DNA from 4 places in the Pseudomonas sp. TMW22091 genome. Region 2 is predicted to be linked to each of the others. Evidence: riboswitches for the same ligand, from Rfam matches in the RefSeq annotation. Region 2 holds a riboswitch; each other region holds the start of a gene.
What was found. A riboswitch is a leader RNA that binds a small molecule or an ion and turns the genes downstream of it on or off. The one in region 2 is predicted to bind cobalamin.
Positions count from the first base shown of each region.

Region 1 (8,068 bases), on a different contig from region 2:
CTTTGACTTGATTCGCAACGGCGCCGAGGTCAACTTCCTGCGTTTGATGCCGGCGGACTCCCGGGCCGCGATCCTCGGCGACTGGTATCAAAACAGTGGCAAGCTGAAAATGTGGATGGACTACCAGAAAATCGACACGGACACCCCGACCGGGATGAAGCTCGATCCGGTAGACCCCAAGCGTGACTTTGCTCTTAAGCTGATTGAGCGCACCGGCACACTGAACGCTCGCCCCGATCCCATCAACCGTTGCACGGGTGCTTACTGCTCGCGGCCCAATATCGCTCGGGAGTTCCAGTACGCAGAACAGTCCTTGAGCCGATTGACTTCGCGTCCGGCTGCGGGGCTGGTGGTCATCAATCAACTGCCGGAAGCGACCATGCTGCGCATCGAAGGCAGCGATGGCAAGCGTGAGATGTACAGCATGCTGCGTAACCGCGCGCACACCAACGTGGCGTTTATGCTGGGCGAGGAGTACCGCTTGCAACCGGGGTTGGACACTCTGACCATCTATCCGGGTGTGCTGAGCAGCTACCCCAACTTTATGTTCAACATCCCCGCGGGTGAGGTTGAAGCCTTTGTTCAGGCGATGGAGAAGTCCCAGGATCAAGCGTCTTTCGATGCCATTGTCGAGCGTTGGGGCATTCGTCGCAGCAATCCCGAGTTTTGGCAGTACTTCCATGATATTGGCCAGTACATCAATGAAACCGACCCGGTAGAGGCGGGCGTGCTGGACATGAACCGCTACGAAAACCTGTAATTCATGACCCGTGGGGGCGGATTTCCTGACAAAAATACTAGGACTTTGTCAGGCGCCCCGATTGGCGTAAACTGCCCCCATGTCTGTGAGGAGATTCCATGAGCGCCATAACGATTACCGACGCCGCCCAAGATTACCTGGCTGATCTGCTGTCCAAGCAGAACTCCCACGATATTGGCATTCGCGTCTTTATCACCCAACCGGGTACTCAGTACGCTGAAACGTGTATTGCTTACTGCAAGAAAGAAGAAGTGAAGCCTGAAGATACGGTTCTGGGCCTGAAAAGCTTTACGGCCTATATCGATCAAGTCAGCGAGCCGTTTTTGAAAGATGCCGTGGTGGACTACGCCACTGATCGCATGGGCGGACAACTGACTATCAAGGCGCCGAATGCCAAAGTGACAATGGTCAATGATGACAGTCCGATCAACGACCGCATCAACTACTACCTGCAAACCGAGATCAATCCAGGGCTCGCCAGCCATGGTGGTCAAGTTAGCCTGATCGAAGTGGTTGAAGATGGCATTGCGGTGTTGAAGTTCGGTGGCGGTTGCCAGGGCTGCGGCCAGGCGGATGTGACGTTGCGCGAAGGTATCGAGCTTACGTTGCTGGAGCGTATTCCTCAGCTTAAAGGCGTGCGTGACGTGACAGACCATTCGCAGAAAGAAAACGCTTACTACTGAGTTGCCTCAGTAAAAAAGCGTTCGCTGCCAGTTGCATGGAAAAACGGTGCCCCGTGAGCACCGTTTTTTTATGGGCGCCGTTTAAGGTTGCCCTCATTCACGGGCGATACACGTGGGCATGTCCGGCACGATAGAGTGACGAATCCGAGAACGTATCATTACCCAGTACCCGGCCTACCAGAATCAGGGCTGTACGGGTAAAACCCTTGGCCTGAACTTTCAGTGTAATGTCCGACAGCGTGCCGGTTACCCAATCCTGATCCGGCCAACTGGCTCTATGGATGACAGCGATGGGGCAGTCGCTGCCATAATGCGGAGACAATTCGCGAACGATGCTTTCAAGGTTTTTGACACCCAGGTGAATGGCCATGGTCGCTCCATGTTGCGCCAGACTGCTCAGTTCTTCTCCGGGCGGCATCACGGTTTTTTCCGCATAGCGTGTCAAAATGACGCTTTGCGAAATGTCCGGTAATGTCAGTTCTGCCCCCAGCAGCGCAGCACAAGCTGCCGTAGCGGTGACTCCGGGAATGATCTCAAAGGCGATGCCCAGCGCTCGCAAGCAGCGAATTTGCTCGCCAATGGCGCCGTAGAGGCTCGGGTCCCCGGAGTGCACGCGGGCGACATCGTGACCTTCGTCATTGGCGGTTTTGATCAACGCAATGATTTGTTCTAGATGCAACTCGGCACTGTTGATGACGCGTTCGGCGTGATGCCCCTGTAGTACCGCTTCAGGAACAAGCGAGCCGGCATAAATAATCACCGGGCAGCTACGGATCAGGCGCTGGCCTTTGACGGTAATCAGCTCTGGATCGCCAGGCCCGGCACCGATGAAATAGACAGTCATGGGAGTCTCTTGAAAGGGTCGTGATAGAGCTGTTCGTGAACATTGCTCATAGTGAGGCGGGGGATTATCGCGGCTTTTGCTCTGATGAAGCTAACGCAAAGGTAGCGGCTGATGATTTTTGCAGGGTAATCAACAGGCTGGCTGGCCATGTGCCGAGCTGTTCCGAAAGGGCCAAAGACGCGCTTTCGGCTATGCCAAAACACCCCGTATGCTCAAACGCTATTGTGGAGTGGTGGCTGAGCCTTGACGTGTACGGCGCCAATTGCTCGGCGCTGAATACCTCAAGCCTGAGATTGAGGTGTGCAGCCACTTGCAGTAACCCCGGCTCATGCTGTTTGGTGTCGATGCTGGCCAAAGCGCTGATCTCGCTGAGGCTGATGCCGGCTTTGCCCAGTGAGTGTTCTATCAGCGCGCGTAAATGTTCAGCGCTGCATCCTTGTCGGCAGCCAAGGCCAATCACCAGAATTGGCCCTGGGGCTGCCTCCCTCACGCTGAATACTGGCCGTCAGGTTTGCGACGGAACAACCAGGCGCTGATCACCCCCAACGCCAGCCAGAAAACGAAGTTGGTCAGTTGTGCGGCTATTTTAAACTGGGACTCAAGTGCTTGCGGTGCCAGGCTTGAGTGAACCAAAGGCTGGGGTGCGCCAAAGATATGCGGCACCAGCAAAATGGCAACCCCAAGTACCTTGAGCGCCCAATGTTTGCCGAAGACCAGCAGGGCAATGCCCACCGCTGTGGATGCGGCCGTGGTGACCCACCAAAGCTGGCGTTGCAACAAGTCGGCGGCGGCAGTGCCCGGCAGTTCCGGCGGCAGTCCCATTGTTGGAGCCAGACAGAACACTGCATACCCCGCCAGCCCCCAGAGCAGGCCCTGAGAAGTGCGGGTGGGGGCACGCAAGGTATACAGGCCCGCCAGCATCAAGGCGAAACCGACTGCAACCACCAGATTTCCACCTGTGGTGGACAGCACGCGCTGCCAGCCATCTTCCGGCTCCCAGGCCTCGGCATCATGCTCGTGGGCGGGCATGTTCATGTCAGCGTGGTCATGGGTTTCGCTTGCTGCCGGTTTTTCAAAGGTTTCTGCTTGCAGAATCAGTGGGGCAACCCAAAAACTTTGCAGCAGTGTCAACAGCAGGGCTGCCAATAAGCCGGTGAAACCCGCGGTTTGAGCGATACGCTTAATCATGGCAGGCACTCTCAATGGCACGGAAATGCAGAGCTGTGACGGGTGTCATGGGCTGCGTTGTGAACCGCATCGATGTGTGAGAAACCAGCAAAATAAACGAGGAAGGCCCCCAGCACGGCGGCGCTGACAGCGGCAACGATGCGTTGGCTTTGCGTGGTAGGAGTAGCAATGGCATGGGTGCTGCTGGTGCGAGTGGACATGGCGCTTGCCTCGGGGCTGGCAGCGGGCATGAGAGCGCAAGAAAACCCCGCGAACGAGGCTCGCAGGGTTCAACAGCGCCCGCCCACCGCGGGTTTGTTATTCAAAAAGAACCAGGCCGGTCTCCGGGCTTGCGAGGGGCTCAAAGGGCTTGAGCCTGTAAACATCTCCTTCCCACGCACGAGGCGCAGTGGCTTTGATGTTTCTCTCGCTTACCGTTGCGGGGGCAGCGCCGGACTTGTCAGCCAATAAATGCCTGACGCACCGGTTTCCCGTTTCACCCTGTGAAGGGCACCTGATACAAGGTGCTTAGGAAAGCACAGCTCTGCGGGGCAGGTCAAATCAAGTCAGGGCAAACCTCAGGATCAAGAATACTTTTAACCTTGTCGCGTAACTGATCAATGGAAAAGGGTTTGCCGATCAAATACACACCATCGGAAAGCTCCAGTGTTTCGGCCAGGCCGCTGGCAACCAGAACAGGCAAGTTTGGACGCAAGTGCCGGGCTTTGCCTGCCAGTTCCTGACCGTTGAAACCGGGCAGGCTAAAATCGGTCATCAGCAGGTCTATGCGCTCGTCCAGATTCTCAAGAGAAACCAGAGCCACTTCAGCGCAATCAGCATCAATTACGTTGAACTCCAGCTCTTCAAGCACGTCTACGATCAGCATTCTGACAATGCTGTCGTCTTCAACCACAAGGATCGTGGAGGTTGTTGCGGGCATAGTCATGATCTCTTCAAGAATTTGAACGTTGGGCTCATTCAGTACCGCTTGAGTCTCAACAATGTGGGCAAGAATAGCCTTGTGAAGGTTTAAATTGAATTATTTTGTACGAAATTTCTCTCTTGTCTGTAAGAAGATGGAACTGCTCGCCGCTTATCCTGCAAACTCTCGTTTTTGCCTCCAGTACGGACTCGACACATGAAATCCCCCGCATCCATTGATGAGCGAAGCTTTCGCAAGCTTTTAAGTCGAAACGTAGGCTTGCCCTTGGCCGTTGGCGTGCTCAGTGCCGTGCTATTTGTGGTGATGATCAGCTATCTGTTGTCGGTGATCCGCTGGGTCGAACACAGTGATCGTGTCATTAGCAACGCCAATGAAGCCGCCAGGCTCACGGTTGACCTGGAAACAGGGATGCGTGGCTACCTCATCACCGGAGACGAGCACTTTCTTGACCCTTATGTCGTTGCCAAGCCGCAAATAGTTGCGCAATTACAAAGCTTGCAAGAACTGGTCAGTGATAATCCGCAGCAAGTCGATCGACTCAAGCGCCTTGAAGCTTTGCAGAGAGAATGGGCGCTGTACGCACAGTCAATGGTTGATTTGAGTCGTCAGAACGGTGATTACAAAGCCGCGGTGCAGTCCGGCAGAGGCAAACGTCTGACGGATGAGATACGTAAGGAATACGAAGAGTTCATTCAAACAGAGCAGCAATTGCGGGTGGCCCGCAGTGATCAAGTCAGCCAGACGACCGTCATCAGCATCAGCCTTTACCTGATATTTATCCTCGGCCTAAGCGGGTTTCTGGCCTATGTAGGACGTCGTGATTTAGTAAACCTTTCAAATAGTTACAACGAAAACTTCGAGTCGTATATCAAGACGGCGGAACGGTTGGAGCGTCAGGCATGGCTGCGTAACGGCCAGACCGAGCTGGCTGAACAGGTATTGGGGCGTCTGACCCTGAATATGCTGGGACGCAATATTCTTCAATTCTGCGCCCAGTATCTGGGCAGCGTGGTGGGCGCAGTGTATGTGCGCGAAGATCATGGCGGCCTCAAGCGCGTGGCTTCTTATGGGTTTTCCCGTGAGCAAGAGGCTAAGGATCAACTGGTTCACAATGATGAAGGGTTGGTCGGCCAAGCCGCTCAGCAGGACCAGCTGATTCGTCTGGACAATGTGCCTCAAGACTATTTCTTTAAGGTCAGCTCCGGGTTGGGCGAAGGCGCGCCGCGCAGTGTGCTGGTGGTGCCAACCAGCGATGATGATCGGGTCAATGGTGTGATTGAGTTGGGTTTTCTCAGGGCCTTGACTGAGCGTGATATTGAATTGTTTGAATTGATCGCCGACAACATTGGTACATCGATTGAGGCTGCTCGTTATCGTCAACGTCTGCAAGAGGTACTGGCTGAGACTCAGCAGCTAAATGAAGAGCTGCAAGTGCAACAGGAAGAACTCAAGACCGCCAACGAAGAGCTTGAGGAGCAATCGCAGATCCTTAAGGAGTCGCAGACTAACCTTGAGACCCAGCAGGCGGAACTGGAGCAGACCAACGAAGCTCTGTCCGGTCAGCGCGATGCGATGAACCGCAAGAATATCGAGCTTAATGAGGCTCAGGTTCAGTTGGAAGAGCGCGCTCAGGAGCTGCAACGGTCCAGCAAATACAAGTCCGAATTCCTTGCCAATATGTCCCATGAGCTGCGCACGCCCCTCAATAGCTCATTGATTTTGGCAAAACTGCTGTCTGAAAACCCTCACGGAAATCTTTCAAGTGAGCAGGTCAAGTTCGCCGAGTCGATCTATTCGGCGGGCAATGACTTGCTTAACCTGATCAATGACATTCTGGATATTTCAAAAGTCGAGGCGGGCAAGCTTGAAGTCTTGCCCGAAAACGCCAGCGTAGCGAGGGTGGTAGAAGGCTTGCGCGGGATGTTTGAGCCATTGGCCGCGGACAAGGGGCTGACACTCAAGGTTGAAGTGCAACCCGGCACGCCGCCCATGCTCTACACCGATAGCCAGCGTTTGGAGCAAATCCTGAAGAACTTGCTGTCCAACGCGATCAAGTTCACCGAAAAAGGTCAAGTCAGCCTCACCGTTGCGCGGGTGCCCGGCGAAGGGGTTGCCTTCACAGTGAAGGATTCCGGTATTGGTATAGCCCAGGATCAGCAAGAAAGTATCTTTGAGGCGTTCCGTCAGGCTGACGGCACCACCAATCGCCGCTATGGCGGTACCGGCTTGGGGTTGTCGATTTCACGTGACCTGGCGACTTTACTCGGCGGCTCCATCAGTATCAGCAGCACGCCGGGGCAGGGCAGTGAGTTTACGTTGACCATGCCCGAGCAATTTGTCGAGCCTGCCGAGGCGACGACGCCCAAGGTCGCGCCATCGCCCCGGCCCGTACCGGCCAGCACTGTGTTGGTGCCTGTCGAGGTTGCGCCTGTACACATCCCACGTTTTGCCGATGACCGTGAAAAAGCACCGTTCAGCACTCGCTGTATTTTGGTGGTTGAAGACGAGCCGAACTTTGCCCGCATCCTCTTCGATCTTGCGCATGAGCTGGGGTATAACTGCCTGGTGGCCCACGGCGCGGACGAAGGCTTCGGGCTGGCTGCTGAGTTCATTCCCGACGCTATTTTGCTGGACATGCGCTTGCCTGATCATTCCGGGTTGACAGTGCTGCAACGCCTTAAAGCGTCAGCGCCGACCCGGCACATTCCGGTACACGTGATTTCCGTTGAGGACCGTGTAGAAGCGGCGATGCACATGGGCGCAGTGGGTTATGCGGTGAAACCGACGACCCGTGAAGAACTGAAAAATGTGTTTGCACGACTTGAAGCCAAATTGACCCAGAAGGTCAAGCGAGTGTTATTGGTTGAAGACGATGATCTACAACGCGACAGCATCGCCCGCCTGATCGGCGATGATGATATTGAAATCACCGCAGTTGGCTTCGCACAGGAAGCTTTGGATCTACTGCGCAGCAATATTTACGACTGCATGATCATCGACCTCAAACTGCCGGACATGCTCGGTGGTGATTTGCTCAAGCGCATGTCGACTGAAGATATTTGTTCTTTCCCGCCGGTCATCGTCTATACCGGACGTAACCTGACCCGCGATGAAGAAGCCGAACTGCGCAAATACTCGCGCTCCATCATCATCAAAGGCGCGCGTTCACCTGAGCGTTTGCTCGATGAGGTGACATTATTTCTGCACAAAGTGGAATCCCAGTTGTCTCATGAGCGCCAAACGATGCTCCAGACTGCTCGCAGCCGCGACAAGGTGTTTGAAGGGCGCAAGATTTTGCTGGTGGATGACGATGTACGAAACATCTTTGCCCTGACCAGTGCGCTTGAGCATAAAGGTGCCATCGTGGTGATTGGCCGTAATGGCCGTGAAGCCATTGAGCGCCTGAACGAAGTGGAAGACATCGACCTGGTGCTGATGGACGTCATGATGCCGGAGATGGATGGCTATGAAGCCACTATTGAAATTCGCAAAGACCCGCGTTGGCGCAAGCTGCCGATCATTGCCGTAACAGCCAAAGCGATGAAGGACGATCAGGAGCGTTGTCTGCAGGCAGGCACCAATGATTATCTGGCTAAACCGATTGATCTGGATCGCCTGTTCTCTCTGATCCGGGTCTGGCTACCGAAAATGGAACGACTCTAAGTGCATCG
Region 1 covers NZ_SCFI01000003.1:85,816-93,883, reverse strand. The annotation lists gene EQV93_RS06995 (fatty acid cis/trans isomerase) at 1-760, shown strand, start outside; gene nfuA (Fe-S biogenesis protein NfuA) at 859-1,443, shown strand; gene cobM (precorrin-4 C(11)-methyltransferase) at 1,541-2,287, opposite strand; gene EQV93_RS06980 (cobalamin biosynthesis protein) at 2,352-2,777, opposite strand; gene EQV93_RS06975 (CbtA family protein) at 2,774-3,475, opposite strand; gene EQV93_RS06970 (CbtB domain-containing protein) at 3,487-3,675, opposite strand; cobalamin riboswitch at 3,773-3,987, opposite strand; gene EQV93_RS06965 (response regulator) at 4,011-4,394, opposite strand; gene EQV93_RS06960 (response regulator) at 4,593-8,060, shown strand; gene EQV93_RS06955 (CheR family methyltransferase) at 8,061-8,068, shown strand, end outside.
Region 1: linked by a shared signal. The riboswitch ahead of EQV93_RS06970 (CbtB domain-containing protein) and the one ahead of cobW (cobalamin biosynthesis protein CobW) in region 2 are both predicted to bind cobalamin.

Region 2 (8,068 bases):
GTATTGGTGGTCATCGATCAAATGGGTGGTGGCATCAAAGGCAAACAGGTTGTCCAGCGTCGCCGCCATTTCAAAGGCGCCTTTGTAGCCGTGGCGCTTAACCCCGTCAATCCACTTGGGATTGGCCGCCCTTGAACGAATCACCCGGTTCAATTCTTCTTTCAGCGTACGGATTTTGGGCAAGTCCGGCTGGCTGTGATCGCCGTGATAGCTGGCCGCCTGTTCACCGCTCAAGCTTTCGACCGCTGCCAGCATGCCACCCTGAAACTGGTAGTAATCGTTGGAGTCGAGCAAGTCGTGCTCACGGTTATCCTGATTTTGCACCACGGCCTGCACCTGACTCAGGCGCTGAGCAAACTGGCCACGGGCGGCGGTGCCTTCATCACTGGCGCCATAGGCATACCCGCCCCAGTTCAGATACACCTCGGCAAGATCATCTCGACTCTGCCACAACCGGCCATCAATTGCGTTTTGCACGCCCGCGCCATAGGCACCGGGTTTTGCCCCGAAAATGCGCCATCCCGCCTGACGTGCCGCCAGTTCCGGGCTCAGTCCTTCGCTTTCAAGTTGCGCACGCTCGCTGCGTACTTTCGCCGCCAGCGGGTTCAACTCGTCCGGTTCATCCAGCGCTGCCACCGCTTGCACCGCGGCATCGAACAAACGGATCAGATTGGCAAACGCGTCCCTGAAGAACCCGGACACGCGCAAGGTCACATCCACTCGCGGTCGATCCAGCAAGCTGACCGGCAAGATCTCGAAGTCATCGACCCGTTGACTGCCCGTCGCCCACACCGGGCGTACGCCCATCAAGGCCATCGCCTGAGCGATATCATCGCCGCCGGTGCGCATGGTTGCAGTGCCCCACACCGACAGGCCGAGCTGGCGCAGGTGGTCGCCGTGATCCTGCAAATGGCGTTCGAGAATCAGGTTGGCCGACTGAAAGCCAATCCGCCAGGCCGTGGTCGTGGGCAAATTGCGCACGTCCACAGAAAAGAAGTTACGCCCGGTGGGCAATACGTCGAGCCGACCGCGACTGGGCGCACCGCTAGGGCCCGCAGGCACAAAACGGCCGCTCAAGGCATCCAGCAAACCCTGCATTTCCGCCGGGCCGCAGGCATCCAGACGAGGTGCAACCACCGTCAGCAAAGCGTCAAAAATCGAGCGAACATCCGCCCATTCATCGCTGTCAGGAAGTTGCAGTTCACCCAGCAACGCTTGTTCGATCAACTGCGCGGCGTACAACTCAAGGCGTTCACGGCAGTCCCCGGCGGTGCGCCACAACGAGTCGCAAACGGCTTGCAGCTCGGGTGGTTGTCGCGCTGTCCAGGGTTCGGCCAACGCACAGTCAAGCGGGTCAAAGCCCAGTTCAAAGGCTTTGGCCAGCGCGCGCAATACACTCGACTGCGCTCCCCGGCCATCGCCCCGCGGAATACGCAACAGGGCCAGCAAGGTGTCTATGCGCAAACGCCCGGCAGGTGATTCACCGAAGATATGCAGACCGTCACGGATTTGTGATTCCTTGAGATCACACAAATAGGTGTCCAGCCGAGGCAGCCAGATAGCCGCATCGGCGTCACTGTCGAGTTGTTCGTCAAGTTGCAGTTCGCGGTCGATTCGGGTTTCACGTACCAGATTGAGAATGTCGCGCTGCAATTCACGGGCACGGCGCGGGTCCAGCAGTTGTGCTTCGTAATATTCGTCGGCCAGCAGTTCAAGGTCACGCAAAGGCCCGTAGGTTTCAGCCCGGGTCAGTGGCGGCATCAGGTGATCGATAATCACCGCTTGCGTGCGACGCTTGGCTTGCGCACCTTCGCCGGGGTCGTTGACGATAAACGGATAAACGTTGGGCATCGGCCCAAGGATTGCGTCCGGCCAACAGTGCTCAGACAACCCGACGCCCTTGCCCGGCAACCATTCGAGATTGCCGTGCTTACCCACATGCACCACTGCATGAGCGCCGTAGGTGTGACGCAACCAGAAATAAAACGCCAGATAAGCATGCGGCGGCACCAGATCCGGATCGTGATACACCGCGCTGGCATCGACCTGATACCCCCGTGCCGGTTGAATTCCGACAAAGGTCAGGCCAAAACGCAGACCGGCAATCATCATGCGCCCGTTCCGGAACATCGGATCCTTGTGCGGCTCACCCCAACGCTCGGTCACCGCCTGCCGATTGGCCTCGGGCAAGGCATTAAACATCGCCTGGTACTCATCAAGCCCCAGACTTTGCAGGCACGGACGCAGATCGAGGTTGTCCAGATCGTTGCTTACCCCACCCAGCAACTGCGCTATCAACTCGGTGCCGCTGTCTGGCAACGGGCAATCAAGCGGGTAACCTTCCATTTGCAATGCCCGCAAGATATTCAGTGCTGCGGCTGGCGTGTCCAGACCGACGCCATTGCCAATGCGGCCATCACGGGTCGGGTAATTGGCCAGAATCAGGGCGATGCGCTTGTCTGCATTGGCCACCCGGGCCAGCTCGACCCAGCGCCGCGCCAATTCAGCGACAAAATCCATGCGTTCCGGTTGCGCTCGATAGCACACCACGTCCGACTGACTGCGCTCACTGCGCCAGGCCAAATCCTTGAAGCTGATCGGGCGGCTGATGATCCGCCCGTCCAGCTCAGGCAGCGCAATGTGCATGGCCAAGTCTCGGGGGCCGAGGCCCTGCTCACTGTCACGCCAGCCGGGTTCGTTATCCTGAGCGCAAATGGCTTGAATCACCGGAATATTGCGCCGGAACGGACGCAGGTGCGGCGCCTCCGGGCTGGACTGCGCAAAGCCGGTGGTATTCAGAATGACACCCGCGTCCACCTCATCCAGCAGGTCCTGGACCACGGCCAAACAGCCCGGTTCTTTGAGGCTGGCGACAGCAATTGGCAAGGGATTGAGTCCCGCTGCCTGCAAACGCTGGCAAAACACATCGACAAACGCGGTGTTGGCCGCTTGCAAGTGAGAGCGATAGAACAACACTGCGGCCACGGGTTGCCCGGCCAGCCAGTCGGCTTGCCAATGGGTGAGCTGCGGGCTGGAATGGGCCGGGTGGTAGATCGCGGTACGCGGCAGGGTCTGTGGTTCGTCCCACGTATAGTCACGCCCCAACCATTGGCTGGCCAGGCAGCGATAGAGTTGCAACGCGTTATGCCGCCCGCCCTGACGCAAAAAATGCCAAAGCCGTTCGCCCTGTTCGGCCGGCACGGTGCTCAGACCGCTGAGTTCCGGGTCGGGACGATCATCGCCCGGTACCAGAATCAACGTAACGCCGCGTTCCGCCAGCTGCACGAGGCGCTCAATGCCATAGCGCCAGTAGCCAATACCACCGTGCAATGACAGCAGTATCACCTTGGCGTGTTGCAGCACCTGATCGACATAAAGGTCGACCGAGGCATGGTTTTGCACCTGCATGGGGTTGGCCAAACGCAGGCTTGGATAATCTTCAGGCAACTGCTGCGCCGCTTCGGCCAGCAGTGCCAGGCTTGAATCGCCACTGCACAGGATCACCAGCTCGGCGGGTGTCTGGCCTAAATCGGCAATGTTATCGTCCGATACAAAGCCACCGGGCTGAGTCCTGAGCAAATGCATGGCTTATACGCTCAACGCTGTACGCAAGGTGGATTCGAGCAATGCGGCGTCAAGGTCTTGACCGATCAATACCAGCTTGGTGTTGCGCGCCTCATCGGCGCCCCAGGCACGGTCGAAGTGTTTGTCAAAACGTGTGCCCACGCCCTGAATCAGCAACCGCATCGGCTTGCCCGGGATCGCGGCGAAACCCTTGACCCGCAGAATGCCGTGCTTAACCACCAGCGCGGTCAAGGCGTCCATCAACAGGCGCTCTTCGGCTTGCGGCAGTTCGATGGAGATGGAATCAAACGCATCGTGGTCGTGATCGTCGTGGTCATCATCGCCATCGTGATGATGGTCATGGTGGCTGTGACGGCCATCAATATGGTCTTCAGAACCCGCGCCCAGCCCCAGCAATACATCCAGTGGCAAGCGACCGCTGCTGGCCTCAATGATTTTAACCGCCGGTGGCAGTTCTTCAGCGACTTCGGCGCGCACCTTGGCCAGGTCTTCAGGGCTGATCAGATCGGCCTTGTTGAGGATCACCAGGTCAGCACTGGCCAGTTGGTCAGCAAACAGTTCGTGCAGAGGCGATTCGTGGTCAAGATTTGGGTCAAGTTTGCGCTGGGCATCGACTTGATCCGGGAAGGCCGCGAATGTACCGGCCGCCACGGCCGGGCTGTCGACCACGGTGATCACGGCATCTACCGTGCAGGCGCTGCGGATTTCCGGCCACTGGAAGGCTTGCACCAAAGGTTTTGGCAGGGCCAGGCCAGAGGTTTCGATCAGGATATGGTCGATATCCCCACGGCGGGCAACCAGCTCGCGCATCACCGGGAAGAACTCTTCCTGCACGGTGCAGCACAAGCAACCGTTGGCCAGTTCATAGACCCGACCGTTGGCCTCTTCTTCGGTACAACCGATGGAGCATTGCTTGAGGATTTCACCGTCGATGCCCAACTCGCCGAATTCATTGACGATCACGGCAATGCGACGGCCTTGAGCGTTGTCCAGCATATGGCGCAGCAAGGTGGTTTTGCCCGAGCCGAGAAAGCCGGTGACGATCGTGACGGGAGTTTTGGCCAGTGTTTTCATCGGATGCCCTTTGGCAAAGCGGCGGGCATACGGGACGACATCGCGGGCCTGGGCACACGGGTTTTCGCCACCGGATCACCCCGCCCGGTTGAAGTAAAAATCTGTCACGAGGCAGGTCTCCTGGCTTACGGCTGGGCGTCAGCCAAAGGCTGAGCCCTACTCTGCGCCTTCCCGCGTATGACGCAGTGGCATTGCACAGTAATCGACCGTTTACAGTTGCGGGGGCAGCCGCGGCATACCGCGTTCCCTTCTTAGCTTCGCAGTGCGAAGAACCTCGAAAGCGCAAGGCTACGCAGTGCCATGTAACAGGTCAATGCCAGTCGGTATCGAGGGGCGCGTTGTGTTCTAATTGCCGCCTTTTTTCGTCCTCTGCGCTTCAAGGATCTGTCCATGCCGTCCACCCCGCAAACCCGCGTCCTGATCATTGGCTACGTGTGGCCCGAACCACGCTCCTCGGCGGCGGGTGGGCACATGATGCAGATTATCGAGAGCTTTTTGCAGGAAGGCTGGCACATCACCTTCAGCAGCCCGGCAGGGATTGGTGAACACAAGGCCGATCTGGCCACACTGGGCATCGATGAAGTGAACATCGAGCTGAATAACAGCAGCTTTGACGCTTTTATCACTGAACTGGCCCCCGACATCGTGCTGTTCGACCGTTTCATGATGGAAGAGCAGTTTGGCTGGAGGGTCGAGAAACACTGCCCGGGTGCATTGCGCGTGCTTGAAACCTCCGACCTGCAAAGCCTGCGTGACGCCCGCCAGCAACAGCTCAAGGCACGGCTCAAGCACAATCCCGAGCAAGATGACTTCAGCAGCCTGTTCGCCCCGGCCCCCCGCGAAACCTATGAGCACATAGCGGATGCGGATCTGGCCCAGCGAGAAGTGGCCGCGATTTACCGCAGCGACCTCAACCTGATGATTTCCGAGTACGAAATCGACTTGCTGGTGGAGCACTTCAACGTCCCCAAAGCATTGTTGCACTGGTGCCCGCTGATGGTCGACCACGTGCCGCAGACCTACGTGCCCTATGAACAGCGTCAGCACTTCCTGAGTATTGGCAACTTCCGCCACGCGCCGAACTGGGACGCGGTGTTATGGATGAAGACCCATATCTGGCCCTTGATTCGCCAGCAACTGCCCACCGCGCAACTGCATGTCTATGGTGCCTACACCCCACCCAAAGCCACCGCCCTGCACAACCCGGCCCAAGGGTTTCACGTGCTCAACTGGGCCGAAGATGCGCTGGCCGTCATGAGTAACGCCCGCGTTTGCATGGCGCCGTTGCGGTTTGGCGCAGGGATCAAAGGCAAAATTGCCGATGCCATGCTCTGCGGCACACCCAATGTGACCACGCCGGTCGGCGCTGAAGGCATGCACGGCGACTTGCCGTGGGCCGGGGCCATTGAACAGAGCGCCAGCGCGATTGCTGCCGCCGCGGTTGACCTCTACCAAAACCCGCAGGCCTGGCAGCAGGCCCAACAACACGGGCAGAAGCTGCTGGCTGAGCGGTACTTGCAGTCGAGCCACGGCCCGGCGCTGGTTGAACGCATCAAAGCCTGCCGCGCCGAGCTTGAACAGCACCGGCGCAACAACTTCACCGGGGCCATGCTGCGACACCACCAGCATAAAAGTACGCAATACATGTCGCAGTGGATCGAAGCCAAAAACCGCCTTCAGGATTGATCCCAGATGTGCAGCAACACTTGAGTGAAGGAAGGCTCAAGCACGCGGTTTCCATTACCGCTGAGATGATTGGAGTCGAAAAACATCGGCTTGCCCAATGGATCAAAGGCCGAACACTGAGTACCCGGGCACAGCAAAGGGAATGGGTCCCAGACTGTCAGGCCCGGATGCTCACGCGTTAACGCCGCCAAAAGCTTCATTTGCGCTTCACGTAAACGTAAAAGAGGTTCACGTCCTACCGTCATGCCTTGAGAGCACACCGGATTCATGCGGTTGAACCAGTCAGAACAGCGATTGGGCGGTGATTTGAACAGGGGTTTTGGCGCATCTATCAGGACATGTACATTGATGGCCTCTAACCTTGCCAAATCGGCTTCAGCAGAAGTTTTTGCGGCGGCAAGCCTCGCAGGGGTTTGCTCCTTCAGCATCTGACTGATGACCGCGGTCTGGCCAAGGGCCCAGTCCCGGTCTTGCAGTTCCGGCATCCGCAGTGACGCCAAAAAAACAATGTCTCCCGGCTTGGCCCGGGCTTCAATATCCTTGAAGTCCGCTTCACGACCGCGGGCACAGTTGGCCGGGTCGGCATCCTGCAGGGTCACCACACCACAGCCGCCCTGCTCGTACACCACCACTTTAATGCCCAGCTTGATGGCGACATTATTGAGCAGAGTGCGATAGGCCGATGCATGGGAATCCCCAATCACAAACAGCTGACGCCCACGCACCCGGGCGTCATTTATTCTGTTAAAGGGCTCTCGCGGGTAATGCTTATAGGCATACCAGGTATAGGTGTCGCGGGTCTGGCTCAAGGACAGCCGCTCTGTGTTATGCGTGACCCAAAACGCGCTGCCGCCGAACAGGACAAGGGTGCACAGGGCAAGCCCGAAAGTCCGCCACGGCGTGCGCAACCAGAGACAGCTGGCAGTGCGCACGGGTAGCTCGATCCAGTGATAAGACACTGCGGCCAGTACAAAAACCACCAACGGATAAAGGAGTTGAACAACAACAAGCTGCGTCCCGGTGGTCCATCTCAATAACACGAGCACGGGCCAGTGCCACAGATAAAGTGAGAAAGACAAGCGTCCCATATACGTCAACCACGGCACTTGCAGCAGGCGCTGCAGGGTCGAGGTGTACTCGGGTGCAGGCAGTGCAAGCCCGGCTATCGTCAACACCGCGCCCAATACCGTGACAATGGCCATCGGGAATGGAAAATGAAGGGGTGTGGCCAATATAAAACCGCTGGCAAGCAAGCCCAGCCCGCACAGCAGCATGGCATTGACGATACCACTGGAGCGCAGCGTGCCGCGCCAGGCTTCAATCCCTTGATAAAGCATGGCCCCGGCGGCCAGCTCCCAAAAACGGCCGGGCAACAGATAAAAGGCTGAATGCGCGTCTGCCGGGGTCTGGATGGCACAGATGATGAGAGAGGCAATGGCCAGAGCCGGTAGAAGAGTCCACACCACAGGCGTCTTATTTCTATAGCGAAGCCACAGGAAAAACAGCACGGGGAACACCACATAGAACTGTTCCTCAACGCCAAGTGACCATGTGTGTGTATAAGGGTTGAGCTCGGTGCCCGGCGAAAAGTAAGCATTGCCATGGCGGGCCAGCACCACGTTGCTGATACCCGCAAAGACAGCGAACCCTGTGTAGTTAATCTGGTCGCTGAGCCAGAACTGCGGCATAAACAGCGCTGACAGCACGAAACTGGTCAACAGCA
Region 2 covers NZ_SCFI01000015.1:46,870-54,937, forward strand. The annotation lists gene cobN (cobaltochelatase subunit CobN) at 1-3,585, opposite strand, end outside; gene cobW (cobalamin biosynthesis protein CobW) at 3,589-4,659, opposite strand; cobalamin riboswitch at 4,753-4,951, opposite strand; gene EQV93_RS20890 (glycosyltransferase) at 5,050-6,345, shown strand; gene EQV93_RS20895 (acyltransferase family protein) at 6,336-8,068, opposite strand, start outside.

Region 3 (8,068 bases), on a different contig from region 2:
AGCATTTGCCCGGTGACCGCTTGCGGGTAGGCCGAAACGCCCTCCGCCACCACGCCGTGATCACCCGCGAAAATGGCAATCCAGAGTTTGTCGGCACGGGGTTTCAAGCAACCTTGCAGGCCAGCCAGTTGCACGGCCAGCGCTTCCAGCTGGCCCAGTGACCCCGCCGGTTTGGTCAGTTGTTGCTGTCGCGCGACAGCCGCCGCCGTTTGTTGCAGGTCAACCGACTGGCACGGTTGCAGCCACCACGGAGTACTCATAATGCAGTTCCTTTCAATGTCAGGGGCAGGCCCGCGATTGTCAGCACCACTCGCTGACAACGCTCGGCCAAGGCTTGATGCAACCAACCGGCTTCATCGACATAACGACGTGTCAACTCGCCCATCGGTATGACGCCCATTCCAGTTTCGTTACTGACAAAAACAATTTGCCCCGGCAGTTCAGCCAGGCACGCCAGCAGTGCATCACGCTCGGCATTCAAACGCTGCGGGCTTTCCAGCATCAGCAAGTTAGTCAGCCAGAGCGTCAAGCAATCAACCAGGATAAAAGTGTCCTCGCGCGCGCTCTCGCGTAGCACTCGGGCCAGCTCGAGCGGCTCCTCGATCAGCGCCCAATGCGCGGGGCGACGCTCCCGATGATGGCGCACGCGCTCGTTCATCTCGCCGTCCAGCGGTTGGCTGGTGGCAATGTAAGTGACAGCGAAGCCCGATTCAGCAGCAAGCTTTTCGGCCAGCCGACTTTTACCGGAGCGGGCCCCGCCCAAAATCAGTTGCAGCATGTATTAAATCCCCGTAGCAGTTGCCGAAGGCGACGTCCGATAGCGCAGCGATCGTAAATAGTTGAACCGTGATGCCCCCGAAGGAATACAACGCCTGATGTGCGGCGGCTACGCCACGGCACGCAGCCTTCGGCAGCCGCTACGAGACATGCAGTGCAACACCGCACAACTCACGCAGATACGCCGTGTCCAGATGGTTCTCAACCAGATCTGCCAGGCGCTCAATATCGCGCTCGCGCAAAGCGTGATAATCCACCTCCTGCACATCCTGCAAGCCGGCCCAACGCAGCAGTGCACTGCACGCAGCGGGTGATTCAAACAAGCCGTGCAAATAGGTGCCAAGCACGTGCCCGTCCAGACTTTGTGCGCCATCACAACGACCGTCCTGCAAGTGCACCGCTGGCAACTCCAGCCCTGCGCCTGTTGTCACGCCCGCATGAATTTCATAACCGCTGACCGCTGCGTTTTCCAACGTCAAATGCCCGCGCACATTGCGCAGCTGTTTCTCGGCAGCCAGCTCGGTACTGAAGGCCAGCAAGCCCAGCCCATCGCTCGAACCCGCAGGCCCTTCAAGCCCAAGCGGGTCGTGCACCTGCTCACCGAGCATCTGCAGACCGCCGCAAATGCCCAGAACTTTGCCGCCGTATCGCAAGTGACGGCGGATGGCCGTGTCCCAACCATTGGCGCGCAAATAGGCAAGATCACTGCGCACGCTTTTGGAGCCCGGAAGGATGATCAAATCCGCAGGCGGAATGGGCTGGCCCGGCCCGACAAACTGCAAGTTCACTTGCGGGTGCAAACGCAACGGGTCGAAATCGGTGTGATTGCTGATTCGCGGCAGCACCGGCACGACCACATTCAGCACCTGCTCCACCTTGTCGGTTTGACGCTGATCTATACCGTCTTCGGCCTCAAGGTGCAGGTCCATCACATACGGCAACACGCCAATCACTGGTTTGCCGGTACGCTGCTCCAGCCAGTCGAGTCCCGGCTGCAACAAGGCAATGTCGCCTCGAAAACGATTGATGATGAAACCTTTGACCCGAGCCTGTTCCGTGGGGGACAGCAGTTCAAGGGTTCCGACCAGATGCGCAAACACCCCGCCACGGTTGATGTCAGCGATCAGAATCACCGGACAGTCGACCGCTTCGGCAAAGCCCATATTGGCAATATCACCGGCTCGCAGGTTGATCTCTGCCGGTGATCCTGCGCCTTCAACCATCACCACAGGGTAGTGCTCACTCAAACGCTGGTGCGAGGCCAGCACCGCTTGCATGGCGATGGCTTTGTAATCGTGATACGCCACGGCATTCATGCTGGTCACCGCACGGCCATGGATAATCACCTGCGCGCCTGTGTCGCTGTTGGGCTTGAGCAACACCGGGTTCATGTCTGTGTGCGGTGCCAGCCCGGCCGCCTGTGCCTGCACGGCCTGTGCACGACCAATCTCACCGCCCTCTGCGGTCACGGCACTGTTCAGCGCCATGTTCTGGGGTTTGAACGGCACCACGCGCACGTCTTGACGTGTCAGCCAGCGGCACAATGCCGTGACCAGCGTGCTTTTACCGGCATCGGAAGTGGTGCCCTGCACCATCAATGTGCTCATGGAATTTCCTTGGTGAACGCCAACAACGCCTGCTCCAGCCTCAGCCAATCGCCTTCGGTTGCGGGCAAGCCAAAACGCACACTGCTGTTGTGGGGAAACAGACGCAGCAAAATTCCGCGTTGCGCCATAAATTCGTAAAGCCGGTCAGCATGGGGCGTGATTAACCACTGGAAGAGCGCACAGCCGCCTTGCGGCTGCAAGTCGTGCGCACTGAGCAAGCGCGCCAGACGCCCGCCAGCCAGTTCGCTGCGCTCACGCTGACGTTGCTGGGCTTGCGTGTCGAGCAGGCATGCCTTGCCGACAATACGCGTCGGCCCACTGACCGCCCAGGGTCCAACCTGCTCGGCCAGCAACTTGAGCAGTTTGAGTTCGGCCAGCACAAAGCCCAGCCGAACGCCGGCCAGACCAAAAAACTTTCCAAATGAACACAGCACAATCAGCCCGGTTCGCCAGCTATGGGTCGCCAGGCTCAGATCAGGCGTGTTATCCATAAAAGCCTCGTCAACCACCAGCCAGCCCCCGCGCTGTGCCAGCCGCGCATGCCACTCAAGCAAACGCTCGGGCGACAACTGCAAACCGGTGGGATTGTTGGGGTTGACCACCACCAGCACATCCAGTGTTTCAAGATAGAAATCGACTTCTTCTTCCGTGATTTCCCGCACGATGTGCCCGCTGCGCCGCCACGCTTCAGCGTGTTCGGCGTAGCACGGCGACAGCACGCCAACCTTGCCACTGCGGCGCAGACGCGGCAGCAGTTGTATCGCACATTGTGAACCTGGCACGGGCAGCACGTTCGGCGCGCCGTAGTAAGCACAGGCGGCGTGCTCCAGACCGTCATCGGTTTCTGGCAAGCGCGCCCAGGCACGTTCGGGAATGTCGGGCACGGCAAATGGCCAGGGAGCCAGACCGCTGGACAAGTCCAGCCAGTCCGACTCGGCAATGCCGTAATGAAGGACTGCCTGACGTAAACGGCCACCGTGTTCAAGCATAGAATTCACTCCCCACGCACAGAATCAATAACCATAACCACACGCCGCGCTGCACCAGTTGCCAGCCCCGGTCAATGGCGTCGGCGTCGGCAGGCGCGCCTTCACCCAGTTGCGGGCGCTCATGCAGCTCACCGTGGTAAATCGCGGCGCCGCCCAGTTCAACCGCCAAGGCACCCGCGCCCGCAGCCATAACCGGGCCAGCGTTTGGGCTGTCCCATTTGGGCGCTTGTGTATGCCAGCACTTGATGGCGAGCCTGGTTTTACCCAATACGGCGTAGGTCAACGCCACTAACCTCGCAGGAATATAGTTCAGGAGATCGTCAATACGCGCCGCCGCCCAACCAAAACGTTCAAAGCGCTCATTGCGATAGCCCCACATGGCATCCAGCGTGTTGCTTAGACGATAGAGCACCACACCCGGCGCACCGGCCACGACAAACCAGAACAACGCTGCGAACACTGCATCGCTGCCGTTTTCAAGCACCGACTCAGTGGCTGCACGAGCCACCTCGTTGGCGTCCAGCTCACTGGTCTGGCGACTGACCAAGTAGCCAACTCGCGTGCGCGCTTCCTCCAGATCATGGCTGCGCAATGCCTGAGCCACCGGTTGCACGTGCTCACCGAGGCTGCGCATACCCAGCGCGCAATACAGCGCCACAATGTCCACCAACCAACCGATGTAAGGCAGCCATGAAAAGGCGGTTGCCAGCACCGTCAATGGCAGCACCGCCAGCACCCAAGCCGTTACGCCATGACTGCGCCAGCCACGTCCGCCGGAGTTGAAGCGCCGTTCAATGCGCTCGCACATACGGCCAAACGCAACCAGCGGATGCCAGCGCTTGGGTTCTCCGAGCAGCGCATCCATCGCCACCCCGGCCACGCACAGCAAGGCCACACTCATGCACTGACTCCCCAATAATTCTCATACACCAACTCGCTGAGTGGACGTGCTTGCGCCCACCCTTCCAGCACCAGCATCGGCGCCGGGTAAAACGCTTCGACAGGCCCCAGGCAGAGCACAGCCAGAGGCTTGGCACCTGCGGGTAGACCCAGCAGGTCCGCCAGCGCTTGAGGCTCGAACAAAGAGACCCAGCCCATGCCCAGCCCTTCGACGCGGGCCGCCAGCCACAGGTTTTGAATGGCGCACGACAACGACGCCATGTCCATTTCCGGCAAGGTACGGCGGCCAAAAATATGTTTGTCGCGGTCATCCATCAACGCAGCCACCAAGACCTCGGCGCAATCGTTGATGCCTTCCACCTTGAGCGTCATGAACTCATCGGAACGCTCTCCCAACGCCTCAGCGGTACGCACTCGCTCCTCCTCGACCAACGCTTGAATCTTGCCGCGCAAAGGTCGATCGGTGATGCGGATAAACCGCCAGGGCTGCATCAGCCCTACGCTCGGGGCCTGATGCGCCGCTTCAAGTAAACGCGACAGCAGTTCAGGTGCCACACTGCCGCCAATGAAGTGGCGCATATCGCGGCGCTCGGCAATGGCTCGGTAAACAGCAGCCCGCTCTAGGGGGCTAAATGCATTGTTGCTCATGACACCTTCACGGCGCATGGCGCAAACAACGCGGCAATGGCCTGGGGATTGGACGGAAAGTAAAAGTGCACATAAGACGCAGTCATGCGCCCATCGCGATACACCGCTTCAGCGCCGCGCCCGCCATTGGGGCTCAAGCCCCGGGCAATGGGTTCAAGTTCGGTACTGGTCAGCGAGTGATGGTAGGTATGACCACGCAGCAGCCCTTCAGGCAGTTCGACGGCTTGCAATGCCAACGCCGCCAGACGTTTTTGCATGGTTGCCTCACCGGCCAGCAACCCCACCAGCTCAGCACGCTGGCCCTCTACGTCGGTCAGGGCATTGAGCAGATAAAGCATGCCACCGCATTCAGCCAGCAAAGGCTTGCCGCTGGCATGGTGGGCCCGAATGGCTTCCAGCATCGGGTGATTGCGCGACAGCTCAAGGTGATGCAACTCGGGATAGCCGCCGGGTAAATACAGACTGTCCGCTTCCGGCAATTGAGTATCGCGAATCGGTGAGAAGAACAGCAATTGAGCGCCCATTTCTCGCAATAACGCCAAGCTTGCGCCATAAGTGAAGGCAAATGCTTCGTCACGGGCTACCGCAATACGCACACCCGCCAACAGAGGCTCAACAGCAACAGGTTCAGGCGCATCAAACGTCACCGCGGGTGGCAGCGCTACCTCGCAGGTACTGGCCAAGGCATTGGCCGCCGCGTCAAGGCGGGCATCCAGGTCATTCAGCTCGCTGGCTTGTACCAAGCCCAAATGACGACTAGGCAATTCAATGCCGGTCTCTCGGGACAGCGCGCCATACCAACGCAAACCCTCAGTCAAACTGCCTTCCAGCAATTGCGCATGGCGCACCGTACCCACCCGGTTGGCCAGCACCCCGGCAAAAGGCAAGTCAGGTTGATAACGCGCCAGCCCCAAAGCCAAAGCCCCAAAGGTCTGGGCCATGGCCGTACCATCAATCACACCCAACACCGGCACCCCGAAATGCCGGGCCAGATCGGCACTTGAAGGCGTGCCGTCGAACAGCCCCATCACGCCTTCGATCAGGATCAAGTCGGCCTCACCAGCGGCTTCCCATAACAGACGGCGGCTTTCCTCTGCACCCACCATCCACAAATCCACCTGATACACCGGCGCACCACTGGCACGCTCAAGGATCATCGGGTCGAGAAAATCCGGGCCACATTTAAATACTCGAACCTTACGCCCCTGATTGCGATGCAAACGGGCCAAGGCGGCGGTAACGGTGGTCTTGCCCTGACCGGAAGCCGGTGCGGCGATCAATACCGCCGGGCAATGACGCGACTCTCTCATGCTTCAACACTCACAATTCGATGCCTTTCTGGGCTTTGATACCGGACTGAAAAGCGTGTTTGATCACGCCCATTTCAGTCACCGTATCGGCCAGATCAATCAGTTCAGGTTTAGCGCCACGGCCTGTGACCAGTACATGCTGCATCGGCGGCCGGGCTTGCAGGTCGCTCAATACTTGCTCAAGGTCGAGATAACCGTGCTTGAGCGCAATATTCAGTTCATCCAGCACCACCAGTCCGATGGCCGGATTGCGCAGCATTTCGCGGGACACTTCCCACGCAGCCTCGGCGGCAGCGATGTCACGCTGGCGGTCCTGGGTTTCCCAGGTAAAACCTTCGCCCATAACGTGATACCGCACTTGCTCAGGGAAGCGGCGGAAGAAAATTTCCTCGCCGGTGCTGTTGCGGCCCTTGATGAACTGCACCACGCCGCACTGCATCCCGTGACCCATAGCCCGAGCCAGCATGCCAAATGCTGAGCTGCTTTTACCTTTGCCATTGCCGGTCAATACCAGCAGCAAGCCGCATTCGTTTGGCGAGCTGGCAATGCGCTCATCCATAACTGCTTTTTTGCGCAGCATACGCGCCAGATGACGTTCATCACGTTCAGGGGATTCATTCATGGCAGCTCTCCGTTGGGGCTGAATTAAGCAAACGGGAGGCGGGGGAAATTGGTCACAAATCACACTGCATCGCCCGCCGCGAGAGTGCTGGATGAATCAGGCCGGTCTCCGGGCTCACAAGCGGGTCGCTCATTAATAGAACAACCCTTGACCGCACGCCTTCCCGTGACTGTTCACAGTGGCACTTTGTGCAGTTTTCACTCATTTACCGTTGCGGGGGCAGCGCCGGGATCGTGATGGCTGTGGCTTTCACAGTCACCTTCACCGGCTTCCCTGTTTCACTCGGCCAACCAAGGGTTGCAGAGCACCTGAAACAAGCCGCGAAGGTTAGAGGGTTGGGGGTGGAGCGTCAATTGAAGCCATGGACACCCCAACCTAAAACGAGATTTCCGACGTAATACACGCGCCAGATTAGTTGTCAGCTACAGTTTAAAAAGAACGTAGGAATTATCTCTTAGATCAAGCCTATGTCAGAGAAAGTTGACCCGGAATCCTTATCTCCCGTGATCGTCGCTTGCATTGATGATCAAGAGGATCACCAATGAAAGACTCGAAGGTTAGCTCTAATAATGAAAACTCTTCCGAGGGCTCAACCTTAAAGCGTTTCAAAACCTTAACAGATTTAGGCCAGTCGTTGGACACCCCCCTGTTGACTGAAGGATCTAAGAGAACGGGTCCGACAACAGGAATTTATCCGGTTAATGTGTTAGCGATGACACCCCATTCACAAGCCGCAGTACCTGGCCCCACAGAGGTATTCACTGAAGATTCAGACTTCGCCAATGAGATAGATACAACGCAAAACGAAGTGCCTGCCCTGCAAGCGCCTCAAACGCCTCAAACGCCTACAACATCGACCTTTGCGGCGCACCTTCAGGAAAATATTAAGCCAAAATTAGAACAGTGGCGCGAATACAACAAAATCAATAAAAACAAGATCCCCGACGAAGCCATTATCAAGCGCTCTAAAATTGAGGCACTTATTCAAACCGTCACTACAGCATTATCCATTTTCCATGGTCACCCTACTCTGCTTGACATCTTACACTTCGCCAATCGGATAGCCGTTATTTCCGAGCAAGAATGGAAGTCAGTTCAAGAAGCATCGATGAATGAGACGTTAATGGCTTTGAATAAAACCATTAACGCCCTTGAACAGGCAGCAAAGTCGCTGCAAACCACACACAACGACACATTGGCTTATTGGGAGGAATA
Region 3 covers NZ_SCFI01000001.1:58,425-66,492, forward strand. The annotation lists gene cobT (nicotinate-nucleotide--dimethylbenzimidazole phosphoribosyltransferase) at 1-260, opposite strand, end outside; gene cobU (bifunctional adenosylcobinamide kinase/adenosylcobinamide-phosphate guanylyltransferase) at 257-778, opposite strand; gene EQV93_RS00290 (cobyric acid synthase) at 918-2,384, opposite strand; gene cobD (threonine-phosphate decarboxylase CobD) at 2,381-3,373, opposite strand; gene cbiB (adenosylcobinamide-phosphate synthase CbiB) at 3,366-4,274, opposite strand; gene bluB (5,6-dimethylbenzimidazole synthase) at 4,271-4,921, opposite strand; gene EQV93_RS00310 (cobyrinate a,c-diamide synthase) at 4,918-6,231, opposite strand; gene cobO (cob(I)yrinic acid a,c-diamide adenosyltransferase) at 6,242-6,853, opposite strand; cobalamin riboswitch at 6,936-7,180, opposite strand; gene EQV93_RS00320 (hypothetical protein) at 7,395-8,068, shown strand, end outside.
Region 3: linked by a shared signal. The riboswitch ahead of cobO (cob(I)yrinic acid a,c-diamide adenosyltransferase) and the one ahead of cobW (cobalamin biosynthesis protein CobW) in region 2 are both predicted to bind cobalamin.

Region 4 (8,068 bases), on a different contig from region 2:
TGGCAGCGCCCCGACCAGCAGAGCAGACCCCGGAATGGACCAGGCGATCACGACCGGCACGCGATAGCGCAGGCTCAAGGCAGCGCCGAGTACAGCGCTGCCGATAGAGATGGCCCACACCCAGGAGGACAACATCTGGGGTGACAACTGCGCGCTTTGCGCCGCATGAAATACAATCACCAGCGGCCCGGCATAAGAAATCAGCGTGGCGATCACTCCGGCAATCAACGCGGACAACGAACAGTCCTTGAACACCGTTCTCATGGATAAGCCACCGCTTCGACCACGCGCCGTTGCGGGCTGAAGGTGAACAACAACATGGCCAGTGCAGCCACTGCACCCGGCACGGCGAACGCCATAAAGTTGAGTTGCAGCGGCAGGTTCATGCCCATCAGCGCGCCCCCCAGCAGCGGTCCGAGAATCGCGCCATTGCGGCCAATACCGGAGGCCCAGCCAAGGCCGGTGGAGCGAATCGACTGGCCGTAGCTCTGTGCCGTGACCGCATACAGGAGGATTTGCGTACCGACTGTGGTGCCACCGGCCACAAAGATCAGCAGATACAACAACAAGGGCGCACTTTTGAACCCCAGCAAGGTGACTGTCACGGCGGCGACGAGGAAGAACACCACCATCACTTTGCTCAAACTCAAACGGTCTCCCAGCCAGCCGCCGAACACGGCCCCGACCATGCCGCCGAAATTAAGCACCAACAGAAATGACAGGCTCGAACCGAGGCTATAGCCTGCGCTCGCCATCATTTTCGGCAGCCATGAACTCAAGGCGTAGACCATTAACAGGCAACAGAAAAACGCCACCCATAAACACAGCGTACGCAGGGCCCGACCGTCACGAAACAGTTCCAGAACAGCAGCCCCCCTCCCCTTGGTATCTGCCATGAACAAGGTGTCATGCTCGCCACCTGCCAGTGCCGGGTCGATTTTTTGCAGGATGCGTCGCGCTTTTCCGGTTTGCCCCTGACGCAATAGAAAGCCCACGGACTCTGGTAACAGCCAGAGAATCACCGGCAGCAACAACAGCGGCACCACTGCTGCAAAAAACATCGACTGCCAGCCGAACTGCGGCAGCAAATAGATACCCACCCCCGCCGCAAGCACACCGCCCAGTGAGTAACCGCTGAACATGATTGCCACCAGCGTGCTGCGCAAGCGCTTGGGCGCATACTCGCTCATCAGCGCCACGGCATTGGGCATCAGCCCGCCGCAACCTAAACCGGCGATGAAACGACATAGGCCGAACTCCGTCGGATTGCTGGCAAAACCATTGACCAAGGTGGCGGTGGAAAACAGCAAGAAGCAAATCGCGATGCCTTTTTTGCGCCCGATTTTGTCGGCCAGCGTGCCGAACACTAATGCCCCGAACATCATCCCGAACAGCGCATAACTGCCCAGTGCACCCGCTTGCAAGGGGGTTAGCCCCCATTCCAGCATGATGGACGGGAGCACCACGCCGAAAATGAGCAGGTCGTAGCCATCAAAAATCAGTAGCAGCGCACACAGCGCCACCACTGAGCCGTGGAAGCGGCTAAAACGTGCGTTATCAATCACCTGATGAACGTCTATCTCTCGCATGGCGTCGTCACTCTTGTTTTTATTGTGGTCGCTGCACGTGCAGGTTTAAGCAGCATAGGGAGGGGGTTTGCATGCCTCTAGCCGATTTCTGCGCATCGCTATCCATTTCCTGCATCGCTGATAACGGGATGACAATCGCATCTGAGATGTTATAAGGTAACAGTCTTTCCGCCTTCCCCTTGTTTGTGACCCTCTAATGACAACCACTCTCCATGCCCCGCCTTCAAGCCAGCGCTTGCTGTCCATCGACGCCCTTCGCGGGTTGGTGATCCTGTTTATGCTGTTGGACCATGTGCGCGAAACATTCTTTTTACATCGCCAGGTCGCAGACCCGATGAACATTGAACTCACCGACCCCGGCCTGTTTTTCAGCCGCACCCTCGCTCATCTGTGCGCGCCAGTATTCGTGTTGCTGACGGGCCTTTCGGCGTACCTGTTCGGCGAAAAATATCAGGGCACTCGCGACGTTTCGGCCTTTCTGTTCAAGCGCGGGCTGTTTCTGGTGGTGCTGGAGTTCACGCTGGTCAACTTCGCCTGGACCTTTCAATTCCCCCCCACAGTGATTTACCTGCAAGTGATCTGGGCCATTGGCGTCAGCATGATGGCTTTGGCGGCGCTGGTATGGTTGCCGCGCCCTCTGCTGTTGCTAGTGGCGTTGATCATTATTGGCGGGCACAACCTGCTCGATTCAGTCCATTTCCCGCAGGGTTCAGCCCTGCATGTGCCGTGGGCGATGCTGCATGATCGCGGCTGGATCGAGTTCTCGCAGAACCTGCGACTGCGCACGTCGTACCCGCTATTGCCATGGATAGGTGTGATCACGTTGGGGTACTGCATGGGCCCGTGGTTCGCACGCAGCGCCTCGGCCAGCCAGCGTCAACAATACCTGTTGCGGGCAGGTCTGGGCGCCCTGCTCGGCTTTGTGCTGTTGCGATTATTCAATGGGTATGGCGAGGCTGCGTGGGTGAACCACGAACACTGGCTGGCCACCCTGATGAGCTTCTTCAACATCACCAAGTACCCGCCTTCCCTGCTGTTCCTGGCATTGACGCTGGGTGCAGGCCTGCTGCTGTTACTGGCCTTTGAGCGAGCGCAGCAACGTGCCTGGGTTCGCACCCTCGCGGTGTTTGGAGCGGCGCCCATGTTCTTTTACCTGCTCCATCTATACGCCTTGAAAATGATTTATCTGATCGGCGTCGCGGTGTTCGGTCTTAATCAGGGCAGTTACTTTGGATTCGACAGTATCGTCACCGTCTGGCTGATGGCTGTGTTGCTGGCTGCGGCGCTTTACGTGCCCGTGCGCTGGTTTGCAGCACTCAAAAACCGGCGTCGAGATGTGTCATGGCTGAAATACTTCTGACAATGAGTTTTTCCCCTATCCGCGACGTGTTCGTCTAACATGCCGCCGCCGGTCCCCCAACGGGATTAAAAGGGAATCCGAGGTGCTGTCAAAGCGCCAAACGGAACTGCCCCCGCAACTGTAGGTGCTGAGCCTGCTCCTTGAACGCCACTGGGTCACCCCCGGGAAGGTTGGAGCCGGGCGATGAAGCATCAGTCAGGAGACCTGCCGGCACAGCAACACCTACTGACCGGCGGGGTGCCCGGGAAGGACATCTTTGCTGCGCGTGTCATTCACTTGACCGTCCTTGCCCGGCTGAAAAATCCGTGCTCAACGATGTGTTTCCAGGCCGTACGCTCCCGCTCTGTGTACGATCCAAATGGAGATTGCATCATGCTGCTGTTCCGCGTTGCCGCACTTGCCACCGCCTTGGGCGTGCCTGCCCTGGCTCAGGCCGCCCCCACCCACTATCCACTGACGATAGAAAACTGTGCCACCGCGCTGACATTTCAGCATGCCCCGCAACGCGCCGTGACCATCGGCCAGGCCGGGACTGAAATGCTCTATGCCTTGGGGTTGGGCGACAAGCTGGTCGGCACATCTCTATGGTTCAACGACGTCTCTGACCAGTACAAGGCCCAGAACGACAAGGTTGAGCGGCTGGCAGACAACGACCCCAGTTTCGAAGCAGTGATTGGCAAGCGCCCTGAACTGGTCGCCGTGCAGTTGGAGTGGATGGTCGGCCCACAAGGCGTGGTCGGCACTCGCGAGCAGTTTCATGAGCTGAATATCCCGACCTATTTGATGCCCTCGGATTGCGAAGGCAAAGACAATCTGGTCGGTGCTGATGGCACACGCCTGCAACCCTTCCGTATCGACAGCCTGTACAAAAGCATCAGTCAGTTGGCGCAGATTTTCGATGTACAGGATCGCGGTGAAGAACTTAACGCAGTGCTCAACGCGCGTCTGGAAAGATCCCTGGCTTCGATCAAGGGCAAAGACCTGAAGCACACCAGCGCGCTGTTCTGGTTTTCCAGCGCAGACCTCGACATCGACCCCTATGTGGCGGGTCGCAAGGGCATCCCTGACTTTATGCTCAATACGCTGGGCGTGCGCAATGTGGTGGAGTCCGACGAGGAATGGCCAACGGTTGGCTGGGAAACCCTGGCCAAGGCCAACCCGACTTTTGTGGTCATTGCACGCATGGATCGCCGTCGCTTCCCCGCGGACGACTATCAGAAAAAGCTCGAATTCCTGCGCTCTGATCCAGTGACTCGCAACATGGATGCGGTCAAAAACAATCGCATCATCATTCTCGATGCTGACGCCATGCAGGCCAGCCTGCGACTGTTTGATGGATTTGAAACACTGGCAAACGCTATTCATAACAGCAACGCGGCCCAATGAGTGTGAGGTTGATGCCTTGGTGTGCGTCCCTGGCGATGCTGGTGCTGGCCATCCTTGCCGGGGTAGCCATTGGTGAAACCGCCATTGAGCCGGGCGTGGTTGTACGAGTGCTGGCCAACAAGATGTGGGGCGCCGGGTACGTGTTGGACCCGATCGATGAAGGCATTGTGTGGAACTACCGACTGACCCGTGCGCTGGTCGCGGCCGCCTGCGGTGCCGGGCTGGCCACCTGCGGGGTGGTGCTGCAGTCACTGTTGCGCAACCCTCTGGCCGATCCCTATCTGCTCGGCATTTCTGCCGGCGCTTCAACCGGTGCAGTATTGATTGCCTTACTGGGCTTGGGTGCCGGGGCGATCAGCTTGTCGGTGGGGGCATTTGCTGGCGCCATAGCCGCTTTTTCACTGGTGGTTTTGCTGGCCCGTGCCAGCGGCCCCGCCAGCGGAACCGGCCAAATCATCCTGGCTGGCATCGCGGGCTCACAACTGTTCAACGCCATCACCGCTTTTCTGATCACCAAATCGGCCAGTGCCGAACAGGCGCGCGGCATTATGTTCTGGTTACTGGGCAATCTCAGCGGCGTGCGCTGGCCTTCGGTGTGGCTGGCCGTACCCGTGGCTGTGGCCGGGCTGGCGGTGTGCCTGTGGCATCGCCGGGCGCTGGATGCTTTTGCCTTTGGCAGTGATTCCGCCGCCTCACTGGGTATCCCGGTGCGCCGCGTGCAGTTCCTGCTGATCAGCTGTGCGGCGCTGATCACGGCCGTGATGGTGTCCATTGTCGGCTCCATCGGTTTCGTCGGCCTGGTAATCCCCCACGCAGCGCGCCTGCTGTTGGGCACGGGCCATGGCCGGCTGTTGCCTGCCAGCGCACTGGGTGGCGCCTTGTTTCTGATCGCGGCAGACATTCTTTCGCGCACCCTGATCAAGGGGCAGGTGATCCCCGTCGGTGTCGTCACCGCACTGGTGGGCGCACCGGTGTTTGCGTTGATACTGATAGGCCGCAGGAGTGCCCGATGACGGATGAGCGTACGGTGCTGAGTTGCCACGACCTGAGTTACGCGGTGCGCGATTGCGTGCTGCTAAAGGGTATCAATCTGAAGGTTCGCGCTGGCGAGACGCTGGGCATTGTCGGCCCGAACGGTTCGGGTAAATCGACCCTGATCAAGCTGCTGGCCAATCTACGGCCAGCCAGTCAGGGCCAGGTGCTGTTGAACGGACAGCCACTGCGGGCAATGGCCCGGCGGTGTATTGCGCAGCAACTGGCCGTGGTCGAGCAACAGGCCGATACCCACGACGCGCTGAGTGTGTTCGATGCCGTTGCACTGGGCCGCACACCTTGGCTGTCGGCGCTGCGCCCCTGGTCGGTCGAAGACACTGCCATCGTCGAGCAAGCGCTGCGCGATGTGGATGTTAGCCACCTGCGCAAGCGGATTTGGCGCGATCTTTCGGGCGGCGAGCGTCAGCGCGTTCACATTGCCCGGGCCTTGGCCCAGCGCCCGCACATTCTGCTGCTGGACGAACCCACCAACCATTTGGACATCCTGCATCAACTGACTATTTTAAAGACCGTGCAGACGTTGTCCGTCACCACACTGATCGCTCTCCATGACCTTAACCAGGCACTGAGTTGCGACCGGGTGGCGGTGCTGGAACGGGGGCATCTGGTGGCTCTGGGCAAACCCTGTGATGTGCTGACCCCTCAACGCGTGCACGCCACATTTGGCGTGCACGCCCATTATTTAACGGACCCTTTTGACGGGGCCAAGATTCTGCGTTTGCGCCCCTCTTGAACCTTTTATGGATAAACCACGATGCGTATTTCTTCCCTTGTTGTGCTGTTGAGTGCTGCCCTGCTCTGTTCATCTGCGTTGGCCCAAACCCATGAAGTGAAAATGCTCACCCGTAGCGCAACAGCCGGCATGGTCTATGAGCCGGATTACTTACAGATAGCGCCCGGCGATACCGTCAAGTTCGTCGCCACACAGAGCGGCCATAACGCCGCCACTTTGCCGGAGCTACTGCCTGAAGGGGCGCAAGCGTTCAAAGGCAAAATAAACGAGGAAATTGAACAGACTTTTACCGTCCCGGGGCTTTATGGCATCCAATGCATTCCGCACCTGGCCATGGGCATGGTGATGCTGATTCAGGTCGGCGAACCGGCCGCGCAAGCCCCCCAACTGCCCGCAACCCTGCCCAAGCGTGCACTGGACCGCATGACCGCTGCATTGCATAAACAGCAGGCGGCTCAATGACCGGCCTCTACTCACGCTCCGCGCTACTGCTGACCCTTGCCAGCCCCTTGGCATTGGCTGAGTCGGCACAGGAGCAAGCCAAGGGTTTTATCGAAGACAGCACCTGGGGCGTGCTAAACCGCACGGTGTATGACCATCGCGAATATCGCCACGGTGCCCGCAACAGTGGCTCACGCAATGCCTACAAGCCACGCTCCGAGCGCAACGGGTATGCCGAGGAATGGGCCTACGGATTAATGGGCACTCTGCAATCAGGTTTTACCCAAGGGCTTATCGGTGTCGGTATTGATGCTCACGGCTATCTGGCACTAAAACTGGACAGCGGTGGCGGCCGTGCGGGCAAGGCCCGTCTGCTGGGGCTGGATAACGACGGCTACCCCAAAGACAATTACGGCCGGGGCGGCGCAGCGGTCAAGCTGCGCTTGTCCAACACGGTGGTGTCTTACGGTGAGCAGCGCGTCAAAACCCCGGTGTTCAGCTCGTCCGACAGCCGTCTGCTGCCCGAGACAGCCACCGGCGTATTTGTTACCAGCAACGAGTTCAATGCCCTGAAAATGGTTGGCGGGCACTTTACCGAGAGCACTGACCGCAACGCCAGCAGCCACAATCAGGGCTTTGTGGTGAACTATTCGAACGGGCCAAAAGGTGATGCATTTGACCTTGCCGGAGTGGTCTACACCCCGGCCAAGAATCTTACGGCCAGCCTGTACACGTCTCGTTATGAAGACACCTGGAACCAGCAGTACCTGGGCACCGTGTTCAGTCAGGCCATCAATGACAACCAGTCCCTTTCGCTGAATCTGAACCTGTATCGCACCACCGATGAAGGCAAGGCGTTGTCAGGCACTATCGACAACACCACCTGGAGTTTGCTTGGCACCTACGCCCACGGCCCACATAACTTCAGCCTCGGCTACCAGAAAGTGCACGGCGACACGCCATTTGACTACGTGACACGGGGCGCAATTTTTATCACCAATGCCGTGCAATTGTCTGACTTCAACGGGCCAAACGAGCAATCGTGGCAAGCTCGCTACGACCTGGCCATGACCCCGTGGGGCCTGCCCGGGCTGGTGTTCAGCGCAGCCTATGTGCGTGGCAGCCATATCGACGGCAGCCATGTAGACCCCAAAGGCGGCTATGCGTATTTAGGTTATGGCAAGGATGGCAAACACTGGGAACGTGATCTGGAGGCGCGTTATGTGGTGCAAAGCGGTAGCGCCAAGGGGGCCGTCATTTCACTGCGGCACAACGTTCATCGAGGTAATACCGCGCAAGCGGAACTGGACACGGACCAGATTCGCCTGGCCATTGAATACCCGCTAACCGGCCGTTTCTGACGGGCTATGGCAAACGGCACTGCATATGGGTCGTTTGCCAGAGCGGATCGTCCTCTACATCCGTTACGGTAAAACCCTGTCGACGCCAGAACTCGATGGCGCCAGGCAGAAACGGGTGGGTGTGCAGATACATCAGCTCGACTTC
Region 4 covers NZ_SCFI01000003.1:48,963-57,030, forward strand. The annotation lists gene EQV93_RS06765 (benzoate/H(+) symporter BenE family transporter) at 1-264, opposite strand, end outside; gene EQV93_RS06770 (MFS transporter) at 261-1,589, opposite strand; gene EQV93_RS06775 (DUF1624 domain-containing protein) at 1,786-2,949, shown strand; cobalamin riboswitch at 2,982-3,175, shown strand; gene EQV93_RS06780 (ABC transporter substrate-binding protein) at 3,322-4,335, shown strand; gene EQV93_RS06785 (FecCD family ABC transporter permease) at 4,347-5,348, shown strand; gene EQV93_RS06790 (ABC transporter ATP-binding protein) at 5,345-6,121, shown strand; gene EQV93_RS06795 (pseudoazurin) at 6,143-6,583, shown strand; gene EQV93_RS06800 (OprD family porin) at 6,580-7,923, shown strand; gene EQV93_RS06805 (GNAT family N-acetyltransferase) at 7,928-8,068, opposite strand, start outside.
Region 4: linked by a shared signal. The riboswitch ahead of EQV93_RS06780 (ABC transporter substrate-binding protein) and the one ahead of cobW (cobalamin biosynthesis protein CobW) in region 2 are both predicted to bind cobalamin.